Regions from separate parts of the Oleiphilus sp. HI0117 genome, predicted to be linked through region 2. Evidence: predicted binding sites of a transcription regulator. Region 2 holds the regulator's gene; each other region holds the start of a gene.
What was found. The regulator sigma-54, encoded in region 2, starts transcription at its own class of promoters, with help from an activator protein. The targets are predictions, from matches to a motif close to TGGCACNNNNNTTGCTNT.
Positions count from the first base shown of each region.

Region 1: a site for sigma-54 is predicted at 2,055-2,072, ahead of fliE (flagellar hook-basal body complex protein FliE). Genes of this name have one in related genera too.
Region 3: a site for sigma-54 is predicted at 2,008-2,025, ahead of A3757_RS13525 (flagellar hook-length control protein FliK). Genes of this name have one in related genera too.

Region 1 is NZ_LWGA01000259.1:6,228-10,535, reverse strand. It holds gene A3757_RS03250 (PAS domain-containing sensor histidine kinase) at 1-449, shown strand, start outside; gene A3757_RS03245 (sigma-54 dependent transcriptional regulator) at 464-1,879, shown strand; gene fliE (flagellar hook-basal body complex protein FliE) at 2,122-2,496, shown strand; gene fliF (flagellar basal-body MS-ring/collar protein FliF) at 2,572-4,296, shown strand; gene fliG (flagellar motor switch protein FliG) at 4,289-4,308, shown strand, end outside.
Region 2 is NZ_LWGA01000533.1:3,239-7,546, reverse strand. It holds gene lptC (LPS export ABC transporter periplasmic protein LptC) at 1-86, shown strand, start outside; gene lptA (lipopolysaccharide transport periplasmic protein LptA) at 70-678, shown strand; gene lptB (LPS export ABC transporter ATP-binding protein) at 691-1,416, shown strand; gene A3757_RS05910 (RNA polymerase factor sigma-54) at 1,727-3,271, shown strand; gene hpf (ribosome hibernation-promoting factor, HPF/YfiA family) at 3,374-3,682, shown strand; gene ptsN (PTS IIA-like nitrogen regulatory protein PtsN) at 3,709-4,170, shown strand; gene rapZ (RNase adapter RapZ) at 4,213-4,308, shown strand, end outside.
Region 3 is NZ_LWGA01000814.1:3,731-8,038, reverse strand. It holds gene cheD (chemoreceptor glutamine deamidase CheD) at 1-551, shown strand, start outside; gene A3757_RS13535 (chemotaxis response regulator protein-glutamate methylesterase) at 593-1,636, shown strand; gene A3757_RS13530 (STAS domain-containing protein) at 1,675-1,977, shown strand; gene A3757_RS13525 (flagellar hook-length control protein FliK) at 2,153-3,430, shown strand; gene fliL (flagellar basal body-associated protein FliL) at 3,604-4,107, shown strand; gene fliM (flagellar motor switch protein FliM) at 4,204-4,308, shown strand, end outside.

The DNA.
Region 1 (4,308 bases), on a different contig from region 2:
CCGTTCCAGTGATGGATGCCGCAAGTGTTGAGAGCGAGTGGGATATAGAAGCGTCTAATGCTGAAGTCTTATGCAATAAAGATGCCTTGGTAGGGGCTTGTCTTAATTTGGTAAATAACAGTATTGAAGCTTGGGAATGTTCTGCAGTTAGCAAGGAAACGCCATTAACAATAAAGATTAGTGTTGGGGTTAAGGAGGATGGGGCTGTGTGTCTTGTGATTAGAGATAGCGGTCCTGGTATTCCTGGCCAGCACAGGAGTAAGATTTTTGAACCGTTTTATACAACCAAGCAAAAAGGGACTGGCCTTGGGCTGGCGGTAGTTCAGTCTGTTGTTAAGGCGCATAAAGGTAATTTCAGAATGCGTTCATCCAAGAAAGGGGTGACTGCAATGATTGACCTGCCGTCAATTAATGTTACTCCTACTAATAATAATTTTGCTCAGTGTTAAGAGGTAAATAAGTCATGTCAGCGACCAAAGTATTAATTGTGGAAGATGATAAGGAATTAAGAGAAGCACTGTGTACAACATTACAGCTTGCAGGGATGGGCTTCGTAGAAGCGGACTGTGCTGAGAATGCATTGAAGGAGCTTGAAAACGCGCATTTTGATGTAGTGATAAGTGATGTAAATATGCCGGGAATGGATGGCCACGAGCTCTTGCAGCAGGTTAAGTTAAAATATCCTGGTTTGCCGATGATGCTTATCACTGCCTATGGTCAAATTAAGCTGGCTGTTGAAGCTATGCAAAGTGGTGCCGCAGACTATTTAGTAAAACCTTTCGAACCAAAAACCTTAATTCAATCAATTATTAAAATTTTGGGGCTTGGTGATACATCTGAAGAAAAGTCTAGTGATGAGAAAGGGCCTGTTGCTGAAGATCCATTCTCTAAGCAATTTTTTGAAGTCGCTCGCAAAGTTGCTGAATCTGATTCGACAGTAATGATTTCAGGTGAAAGTGGTACGGGTAAAGAAGTATTGGCGAGATATATTCACGAGTCATCATCGCGAAAGAACAAACCTTTTGTTGCTTTGAATTGCGCAGCAATCCCAGAGAATATGCTAGAAGCAACACTGTTTGGCCATGAGAAAGGGGCTTTTACCGGCGCGTATGCAAGTTCGCCCGGTAAGTTTGAGCTTGCCAATGGCGGAACCTTATTGCTAGATGAAATATCTGAAATGGATCTAGGCTTGCAGGCAAAACTACTTAGGGTTCTGCAAGAACGTGAAGTGGAGCGAGTTGGCGGAAGAAAAGCGATTCCTTTGGATGTACGGGTATTGGCGACGACAAACCGTGATTTAAAAGAGTACGTAAACGAAGGAAAGTTTAGAGAAGATTTGTATTATCGTCTGAGCGTGTTTCCCATGGCCTGGAAGCCTTTGCGAGAGCGTCCTATGGATATTTGGCCGCTGGCTAAACGCTTGCTTGCTGAGCATTCTAGCAAAATGAAGCGTGAAAAAATGGAGTTTGGTGAGGGTGTAGAGACTTACTTGTCTCAATACCATTGGCCGGGAAATGTCCGAGAGCTTGATAATGCGATTCAGCGTTCGCTGATTATGGCCTGCAATGGTGTGGTTAAGGTTAGCGACCTATGCTTGGATTTATCCGAGTCGGCTAACTGGATACTTGAATCCAAGCAAGAGGTTCCGACTGAGCAAGTTAGGTCGGTGCAGGTCGAGGTTGAGCCAAACTCTCGAACAGGTTTAGGTAAAGATCTAAAGCTTCGAGAATATCAAATAATTATCGATACCTTGCGTCAAGAAAATGGCAGAAAGAAGAATGCTGCCGAGAAGCTAGGTATTAGCCCAAGAACCTTGAGGTATAAGCTTGCTCAAATGAGAGAGCAGGGTATCGATATTGCAGCTGAAATGGCTGCCTAGGTATCGAATTGAGTGTACGGGTGGCTCTGCTAGTTGCCTGTTACAACAGGATTTCGTCAATCTGCTGATGATCTGTATGGGAGCGTATGCTCCCTTTTTTTGTTATTGCTAAGAATTAGCAATGCTATCATGTTAAACCTTCCAATCTATCTATAATTTCAGCTTGTCTGTGAATTGGCCCGCTTTATGCAGTTACTAACTTAAGCGTATTTTTAGTAACGAAATTTTGACAAGGGGGATGTATGTCTGGGATTAACTCCGTAGGGGCTAGAGCAGATATCAATCAGGTGCTGGCTGAGATGAAAAATCTGCGTGCGCAGGTTCAGAAAACTCAGGTTCAGACTGAAGAAATATCTCCTACAAAAATTAATGCCACCCAGGAAGCGAGCCAAACACCTAAATTCAGTGACATGCTGTCTAGTGCGGTTGGCTCGGTCAATGATACACAATTAAAAGCGGGTCAAATGGCTAAGGCTTTTGAGCAGGGTGACCCAAGCGTTACGCTTTCGCAGGTAATGGTGCAATCTCAGAAAGCATCGGTATCTTTTCAGGCGTTGACGCAAGTAAGGAATAAGGTTGTACAGGCGTATCAGGATATTATGAAAATGCCGGTTTAAGTGTTTGCTTCTCGTTTGTAATGATTGGTATTTGAACAAACACTGCTTATTTGGATTTTAGTAAAAGGTTAACTTATGGCACTCGCACCCACAGATACAGGTACAGACTCAGCATTGCCCGCTCAGGTGGGTGGTATCTCGGGTGAGCCTGACGTTGTCGGCACTGAAAGTGACTTGATGACCGGTATAAACCGGCTTGGAATCTTTCGGCAAGTAGGTTTGATGGTAGGTTTGGCCGCGAGTGTTGCCCTCGGTTTGGCGCTTGTTTTATGGCTTCAGGAGCCGGACTATCAGCCGTTGATGAGCTCGGTAGAAGCTCAGGACCTGGAAGAAGTTTCAAGCATTCTTAACTTGAATGGTGTTGACTTCAAGATGGATCACCGTACCGGCATATTGCTTGTTGAAGCGGGCAGGGTTCATGAAGCAAGAATGAAGCTGGCAGCGAATGGCATTACAAGCGATAACAGTGTCGGCTATGAGATCCTTGACCAGGATCAGGCCTTGGGTACTAGCCAGTTTATGGAGTCGACACGATTTAAGCGAGGCCTGGAAGGTGAGCTGGCGCGATCAATATCCAGTTTCAGAAATATCCGTAGCGCCAGAGTTCATTTGGCTATTCCGAAGAGGTCGGTGTTTGTTCGTGACTCAAGAGAACCTAGTGCATCAGTTTTGATCGAGACCTCTTCTATGCGGCCAGTGACACGTGAGCAGGTTGACTCGATTGTTAATCTCGTCGCCGGAAGTGTGCCGGAAATGGATATGAGCAAAGTTACTGTTGTTGATCAAAAGGGTAATCTATTGTCTCGGAACAACGAGTCAGAAGAAGACAAGCTGGTTTCAAGGGAGTTTGAGTATTCGCGTAAAATGGAAAAAGTTCTAAATGAGCGAATTACAGGTATATTGAGTCCTATCCTCGGGGCGGATCGTTTCAGGTCAGAAGTCTCGGCTGATGTGGATTTTACCCAGGTTGAAGAAACGGAAGAGTTTTACAACCCTGACATGCAAGCAGTCCGAAGTGAACAAACCTTGGATGAGCAGCGCCAGATGATGACAGATGGCGGTGTACCAGGCGCGCTTGCTAATCAGCCTCCCGCAGCGGGTGCTGCCCCTGAAGTAGCCAACGGTGCTGGCGCTGGTGAAGGAGGTTTACCGACAAATGTGCGTAAGCAAACCACTCGCAATTTTGAGGTGGACCGCACAATCAGCTACACACGTCACCAGCAAGGTAGGCTAAAGCGCTTAACGGTTGCTGTAGCAATTGATGATATACAGAATATCAACCCGGAAACAGGTGAGGTAAGCTATACTACATGGACGGCTGAAGAGCTTGAGCGTTTGACGCTATTGGTAAGGAATGCGGTAGGGTACTCAGCCGCACGAGGTGATAGCGTAAATGTGATTAATACGCCTTTTGCACCTAAGTTTGTGGAAGCCGTACAAGAGCCGGAAATATGGGAACAGGCGTGGTTCAAAGAGCTGGTGCCCAAAGGCATAGCAATGTTGTTCGCCTTGATTATTATCTTTACCGTCATTCGACCAGTGTTTAAGAATCTTTCTGAAGCTGGCGCTCAAGCGAAAGAGCTTGCTTTAGCGGGAGATGAGGACGGTTTGGCACAGATGGATGCCATGAGTGAAGGTGAGGCAGGAGAACGAGTTACTTTGAGTGCCTCTGATGAGTTTCTGTTACCGGGGGCTTCGGAAGGTTTTGATCGACAACTTAATGCCTTGAAAGGTTTGATTGCTGAGGACCCTGCTAGGGTTGCTCAGGTAATTCGTCAATGGGTAAATGTAGATGACTGATGGTGACGGCGA
Region 2 (4,308 bases):
AAGCAACCGGCTTAAACGGCTGGCTTAATGAAAAACGCATTGAACTCCTTAGCAATGTCAGAGGACAGTATGCCTTCAATAAATAGCTTGCTCCGTGCCACCCTGTTAACCCTTTTGCCTGCTTTTTGTTTTGCAATCGACCCGAGCAGTAAACTTCCAATATCCATAGAGTCAGACCAGGCTAGCCTTGACGACCAGAATGGCACGTCAACCTATACCGGCAATGTCATAATCTCCCAAGGTTTATCTCGCCTAGAAGCAGATAATATTTCTGTAAAGGCGACAAATCGCAGCATTACAACCATCCAGGCCTCTGGCCAGCCAGCACACTTTGTACAACAAGTAAGCGCCGATAGCCCGAACACTCATGGCTATGGCAGCTCTATTACTTATATTGCAAAAGACAACTTGTTACGTTTTTCCGGCCAAGCTAAGTTAGTACAACAAGACAACTCCTTTTCAGGTGAAGAAATAGAGTACGACATTGTACGAAGAGCTATACGCGCCAAGGGAGATCAGACCCAAGGGTCTCGAGTTAAAATTCATTACTACCCTAATGCCGAGACCGCATCGGAAAATACTGAAGTGCCACTAATAAAAGGTTCTCCAGAAAACGAAAACAAACTGCCACTCGAACCTGCTCCAAATGCCGAGTCCGGTGCCGAGCAAAAGCAATAGACCTGAGCAACAATGAAAACTTTAAAAGCAGAAAACCTAGCCAAGGCCTATGATAAACGCCAAATAGTTAAAGATGTTTCCCTGACTATCAACAGCGGTGAAGTGATCGGGCTGCTCGGCCCTAACGGTGCTGGTAAGACCACTTGTTTCTATATGATTGTAGGCCTGGTTAAGCATGATAAAGGCAAGATATCAGTTAATGATACCGACCTATCATCCATGGCTATGCATGATAGGGCACGAAACGGTGTCGGCTACCTGCCCCAGGAAGCTTCAATATTTAGAAAGTTAAGTGTTCGAGACAATATCCTGGCGGTACTAGAGATTAGAAAAGATCTTTCTCGCAGCGAAAGGCGACAAAGAATGGAAGCCTTACTCGAAGAGTTTCACATCACTCACATCAAAGATAGTCTTGGCATGGCCTTGTCAGGCGGTGAACGTAGGCGAGTGGAAATAGCCAGAGCTTTAGCAATGGAGCCTGACTTCATTCTACTCGATGAGCCCTTCGCAGGTGTCGACCCAATATCGGTCAACGACATCAAGTCAATCGTCTCTCACCTTAAAAGTAAAAATATCGGCGTACTCATAACCGATCACAACGTTAGAGAAACGCTGGATATTTGTGAAAAAGCCTATATTGTTGGTGATGGCCATATCATTGCTTCAGGAAGTGCTGAAGACATTCTGAATAATGAAAAGGTCAAACAAGTCTACTTGGGCAATCAATTCAAATTATAAGCCAGTGGCTAGTTCATAGCATTCGATTCGAACAGCATATACAAACAATTAAGCATGACTTTCAGCTTAGAAATGAGTAGCATGCAATTTTCACGTCAACAAGACGATAACTTGATCTAAAACAATTATTTGTAGGCTGGTAACGTAAATATACTTTTATTTGTTTCACACTTTGCTATCTTCGCACTACACTTGTGTAAATGAAGTAAATATAAATACGTTTATTCACAGCGACCATTTCCGCAAAATATAATAAGCGACAATACATGATTCAAAATTTAAGTCTTAAGTTGGTGACATCCTCATGAACATGAAGGTTTCTCTCCAATTAAAGCTCGGTCAACAACTGACAATGACACCTCAATTGCAGCAAGCAATCCGCTTGCTACAATTGTCGACTCTTGACCTTCAAAACGAAATACAAGAAGCATTGGAATCTAATCCTATGCTCGAACTCCAGGACGATAACAACGAGCCTGGAAATACAAGTGATAAACAAGAAAATCAGAATGAAAGTCATCAAAATGATGGCAACGAGTACGCCTCTCAGGACAACCAACAAAGCAGTAGTACAGACACCAGTTCGAGCGAAGCACCTGCTAGCAATGAAGCCGACACGCCTAGTGAAGAGTGGTCAGATACTATACCGGAAGATCTGCCTGTTGATACGGCTTGGGATGACATATATACAAACAATGCGCCCAGTGGTCCCGCTCCCGAAGATGACAACAATGCCTTCGAACAAAGAAACGCTGCTACCGAGTCTCTTGCAGATCATCTAGATTGGCAACTTAACCTTACCCCCATGTCTGATCGCGACCGATACATTGCGATGTCATTAATCGACGCAACTGATACAGACGGCTACCTAACGAATACCGTTGAAGAGATACACGAGGGGCTGCACAACTCAGATGACGAAGACCCGGTTGAATTAGATGAAGTTGAAGCCGTCTTAAAACGCGTGCAGCACTTTGATCCACCTGGGGTATTTGCCAAAGACCTGCCCGACTGTTTGCTGCTACAGTTACGCCAGCTACCAAAAGATACGCCCTGGCTACCACAAGCAAAGCTTGTAATCAGCCACTACCTGAACTTATTAGGATCAAGAGACTACGCTCAACTAATGCGACGCAGCCGCCTTAAAGAGCATGAACTGAAAGAGGTTATCTCTCTAATTCAGTCTTTGAACCCTAAACCAGGTGAATCCATTGCTTCTTCCGAGCCTGAGTACATTGTGCCAGATGTCGTCGTAAAGAAAGAAAAAGGACGCTGGAAAGTTGAGCTCAACCCAGAGATTGCGCCAAAAATAAGGGTCAATGCAAATTATGCTTCGTTTATAAAGAGAGCTGACTCCAGTAACGACAACACCTTTATGAAGGATCAACTTCAAGAAGCAAAGTGGTTTATTAAAAGCCTACAAAGTCGTAACGAGACGCTTCTAAAAGTGGCAAGTAAGATAGTAGCTCACCAACAAGGCTTCCTTGACTATGGTGATGAAGCGATGAAGCCGCTGATTTTACATGATATTGCTGAAGCGGTAGAAATGCATGAGTCCACCATATCTCGTGTGACAACACAAAAGTACATGCATACGCCACGAGGCATATTTGAACTCAAATACTTTTTCTCAAGCCACGTCAGCACAACTACTGGCGGAGAGTGCTCGTCAACAGCGATTCGCGCAATTATTAAGAAGTTAATATCAGCAGAAAACCCTAAAAAACCTCTTAGCGATAGCAAGATTGCCGACTTGTTGAAAGAGCAAGGAATTAACGTCGCCCGCCGCACTATCGCAAAATACCGCGAAGCGATGTCGATCCCCCCATCGAACGAAAGAAAAAGATTGGTTTAATACAATATTTGATAACTTGCTGCCTGCAGCAAGTTGATTTGATAAGCGAAAAGTGAGTCAATATTCAACTCTCGCTAAAAATAACGATGATAGGAGAATACTATGCAATTAAATATCACTGGCCATCATGTAGATTTAACTGATGCACTTAAAGAATATGTGAAAACCAAATTGCAAAAGCTAGAGCGCCATATTGGCGGCATTAGCAACGTACAGGTAACCCTTTCTGTATCGAAACAAGCACATATTGCTGAATCAACGCTACATATCGCTGGTGCAGATATCCACGGCCACGCCGAGAACGACGACATGTATGCCGCTATCGACCAGCTAGTTGATAAGCTAGACCGTCAAATTCTTAAGCACAAGGAAAAGAAAGTTGACCGCGCACACGGCGCAGCAGCACGCTAGTTATTAGCGATCTTTAGAGTCGAAAAATGTCTGAAAATAAAATTACTATCGAGGCCATCTTGTCACCGGAGCTAACCCAACGCGGTTTGCCCGGTGGTAGCAAGAAAAAAGTTCTTCAACAGGCTGCACACCTGGTCTCAAAACAATTTCCTCATCTTGATGAAACTGAAATATTTGACAACCTTATTTCTCGTGAACGACTGGGAAGCACGGGAGTTGGGCAAGGAATTGCCATTCCCCACAGCAGACTGGAAAACTGCAAACAAGTTATTGGTTGTCTATTTACACTTGAAAAAAAGATACCTTTTGACTCGATAGATAACGAAGACGTTGATATTCTTTTCGTTTTACTTGTCCCCTCCGAGGCGACGAGCGAGCACCTGGATCTTTTAAGTCAAATTGCAGAGAAGTTCAACAACACTGCTTTTTGCGATAGTTTAAGGGAATCTGCTACAGGCACTGAACTTTATCAGAAAATAATTGCTTAAGACCTACAAACCTTAGAAGCTCAAAATTGCTAGGAACTTCTTATGAAGCTCGTTATTGTCAGTGGCAGATCCGGTTCCGGAAAAAGCACGGCCCTTCACGTCCTTGAAGACATGGGGTATTACTGCATTGATAATTTA
Region 3 (4,308 bases), on a different contig from region 2:
AAATAATGCCGGGTGAGTTCTATGTGAGCAAAACTGGAGAAATGATTGTTACCGTACTGGGTTCCTGTATTTCTGCCTGTGTTCGAGATGTGCAACTTGGTATAGGTGGAATGAATCACTTTATGTTACCAGAGCAAGGGGCTCATTCGACGGAAAAGTGGGGAGCTTCAGAAATAAGCAGTGCCTCCAGGTACGGAAACTGGGCGATGGAATTTCTTATTAACGAAATCCTAAAGCTTGGTGGTACGCGTCGAAATCTCGAAATCAAAGTTTTTGGTGGCGGCAATGTTCTTAGTAACATGACTGACATTGGTAAGCGAAATATAGCGTACGTAAGAAAGTACATTTACGAAGAAAATTTTGAGCTAGCAGCGGAAGATGTTGGTGATATATACCCGAGAAAGGTCTTGTATTTTCCCGATACCGGTGCAGTTAAAGTAAGAAAGCTTAGAGAAACAACAAACGATACAGTCTTGCAAAGAGAGATTAGCTATAGCAATGACTTGAAGCAAAAGTCCGCACCAAGCGGTGGTGTTGAGTTGTTTGACTGATTCGCGCAGTAATATGTCGTACTTTTCGTGGAGAAGTAGGTTTGAGTAAGATAAAAGTTTTAATTGTTGATGACTCCGAGCTAATTAGGCAGGTTTTATCTGAAATTATTGGCTCGGCACCAGACCTTGAGGTTGTGGCTGTCGCTGAGCATCCGCTTGATGCTCGTGAGAAAATTAAGCAGTTCAGTCCAGATGTACTGACTTTGGATATTGAAATGCCAAAAATGGATGGCATTACATTTCTGCGAAATTTGATGAGATTGCGTCCCATGCCGGTCGTTATGATCTCTACTTTAACTAGTAAAGGAGCTCCGGCTACGCTTGATGCGCTTTCAATTGGCGCAGTTGACTATATCGCAAAACCACAAGGTGGTTCCTGGGATAACCTTTCGGATTATGCGCTAACAATTCAGAGTAAAGTTAGAAATGCTGCCATTGCGAATATGGCGGCTCATGATAGAGTGCTTTCGTCGAAGCAAGCTTCTAGTGAGGCGACAGAAAAACGTAAATTTGACGGGCGAAAAATTATTTGTATCGGAAGTTCTACGGGTGGAACGGAAGCTCTACGTGAAGTCCTGCAAGGGATGCCAGCAAACTGCCCGCCTATTGTTATGGCGCAGCATATACCTGCTACCTTTAGTGCCTCATTGGCGCAGCGGCTTGATGGACACTGTGAAATCACAGTTAAGGAAGCAAAGAGTGGTATGCCTTTGGAGCCGGGCCATGCTTATTTAGCGCCAGGCGACTTCCATTTAAAAGTTTACGAGAAAAACGGGCGCTTGGTTACCTCTCTATATGATGGAGAGAAGGTCAGTGGTCATAAGCCTTCGGTCAATGTATTATTCGACTCAGTCGCACAGCATTATGGGAAATATGCAGTTTCAGCTATCCTAACGGGGATGGGAAGTGATGGCGCCGAAGGTATGGAAAGAATACTTTCAGTGGGCGGTGCAACTTTTGCTCAAGATGAAGCAACGAGTGTTGTATGGGGAATGCCCGGCGCAGCTGTTAAACTTAACGCTGTGCAAAAAGTGCTCCCGATAAATAAAATTCGAGAAGCGCTACTTAAGGCTTGTGAAAGGTAGCGTTAGGAAATATCTATTTAGACAAGGGTGAGGCATAAATGTCAATCACATCAGTACTTTCAACGGATGATAACTCTCTAACTATTGCGATTAAAGGTCGCTTTGACTTTGCTTCGCATCAGAGTTTTTGTGACGCTTACGAAGGAAAAGACAACGGTGTTAGTGAATATCGCATCGATATGCGCGACGTCAGTTATCTAGACAGCTCTGCTTTGGGAATGTTGTTGTTACTTAAGGATCACGCAAAAGAAGATGTAAAAATCAGCATAGTTCACTGTTCTGATGAGGTAAAAAAGATATTCGAGATCTCTAATTTTAAACAGCTATTCGATATTCATTAAATTAAGTACCATTCTCTAAATAGCGGATATTGGCCCGATATTCGCATAATCCTCCCTAAAGCGTAGTGTAATCAAGTTAGACGACTAACTTGAGCGCCTACAATTCGCTTGTCCTAAAGCTATTTTTTCTAAGTCATAATTAATATGGCTTGAGCGAAACGGGTGGTTGTTGTTCATGCAAAATATATCTCTATCAAACCCTGTATCAGCAGGAAACGCACCAGCAGCGTCAACTAGCGGTCCAGCATTGGGCGCGAGCAGCGAACCGGGTGCATCACCCATAGAGGGTTCATTTGGTGCTACATTAACAGGTGTCTATCAGTCTTCTATAAGTCCTGAGAAACTTGATGATATTGCTGCTAAGCTTGAAGCTTTAGGGCTGGATTCAAGCTTCCTGGATGATATCAACGCATTATTGAGTGGCAATTTAATGTCTCTGGATGCGGCACAGCAAGGCATAGAATTGCCGGAAATGAGTACTTTTCTTTCTAACTCGCTGGCAGAGCTTGAGAGTGGTCTTGGATTTTCAAGTGATGACATACCCGAAGATGTGTTGGCATCTTTGCTAAATACGGTAAATGGGATACAACAAGCCCTTGCACCGGTAAGTGCTAACCTTCCACAAGCATTGACTGGGCTTGATTCAGGTGTGGCGCCAGTAAGTGTTTTGCCTGGCGTATCTTTTCAAAACCAGGATGCTAAGAAGTCTCAGGTGAACCTAAATACGGCAAACCAAATTCAAGCAGCTCCGCTTACCAATTCTAATATTGATTCAGGGCTTGGGTTGTCTCCTCAGAATTTGTCCCAAAATGGCAGTGCTATGCTCAATTTGGAAGAGGAGGTTGTTAGTCAGGCATTGCAAGGTGAATCAAAGTTTAAGGCGATTGCGGATAGTACTAGTAGTGTTGAAAGCATTCTGGAAAAAACGATTGGTAGTGGTGTAGAGCGTTCATCTTCGCCACTTAAAACAACGTTTTCGGAAGTGCAGCAGAAATTAGATAACGCGCCTTACTCGACAACAGTAATGACGGGTTTGGATGAGGTTGAGTGGGGGGAGGAAGTTGGCCAGAAGATAGTTTGGCTTACGGGAAAGGCAATTCAGTCTGCAGAGATCCACTTAAACCCTGCTGAGCTTGGTCCAATTGATGTAAAAATTTCTGTTCAAAATGATGCAGCAGCCATTACATTTAACGCCCATAATGCTTCAGTCAGGGAAATGCTTGAATCTAACGTTGTGCGTTTACGTGAAATGATGGAGACAAACGGCGTTGAGCTTCAGGAAGTGAATGTCGATGCACGCAGCGGTGATGAGCGTTTTGCATCCAATGATCAGCAGCAAGGTTCTAATGGCTCGGAAGATCAGCAAGAAGATTCTGAAGATTCTAGTAGTGAAACAGCTACGACAGAATCGATTTCACGCTCCTCTTCAAATCTCGTTGACTACTTTGCCTGATAAGTTTTTATCAGGCCCTCTTCATTTTCGCCCTCTTTAAGCTAAACTAATATCAAATAGTTAAAGGCAACAGTTAAGCTTCCGTTTAAACGGAGAACTGTTGTTTTTGGCATACACTTTGCTGGATATCTGTAAAGGTGCTCAGCTGCGATTTGATATGACGGGATTTTGACGTGGCAGAAGAAGAAAACAAAACTGAAGAAGAGCAATCTGGCGAAGGTGGTTCAAAGAAAAAGCTAATTATTATTATTGCGATCGTTGCAATTTTAGCTATTGGTCTATCGGTTGGTGTGACGATGTTTTTGCTTGGTGGCGATGAAGACGCACCAACTGAACCGGTTATTGAAGAAGAAGTGAAGGAGCCAGCTAGCTACATTCCAATTAAGCCAGCATTTTTGGTTACGTTTAATGTCGATGGGCGTCAGCGGTATATGCAGATTTCATTATCTGTTTCTAGTCGTGATGCCAGTGCTTTGGATGCTTTAGACCACCATATGCCTTTGATACGTTCACGTTTATTGAATGTATACGCAGATCAGGACTTTCAACAGATTCGCACTGAGGAAGGTAAGTTAGCGCTTCAAGCTCAGACAGTCGAAGTGATTAATACTGTCTTAAGTAGTGAAGAGGCTGGTGAGATAGAGAACGTTTATTTCACTAATTTTGTATTGCAGTAGTTTTGTTCAAGATGTTTTAAGTTATTTGTTTGGTGTTATTTTCGCGACCGTCAAATAGCTTATTTTGTGATTGCTTAAAAATTCATATAGTCAGGTATTAGTGTGCAAGATTTATTATCACAAGACGAGATAGATGCGTTATTGCATGGTGTCGATGATGGTGATATCGACACGGAGGACGATGCCGATGAAGAAGGTATA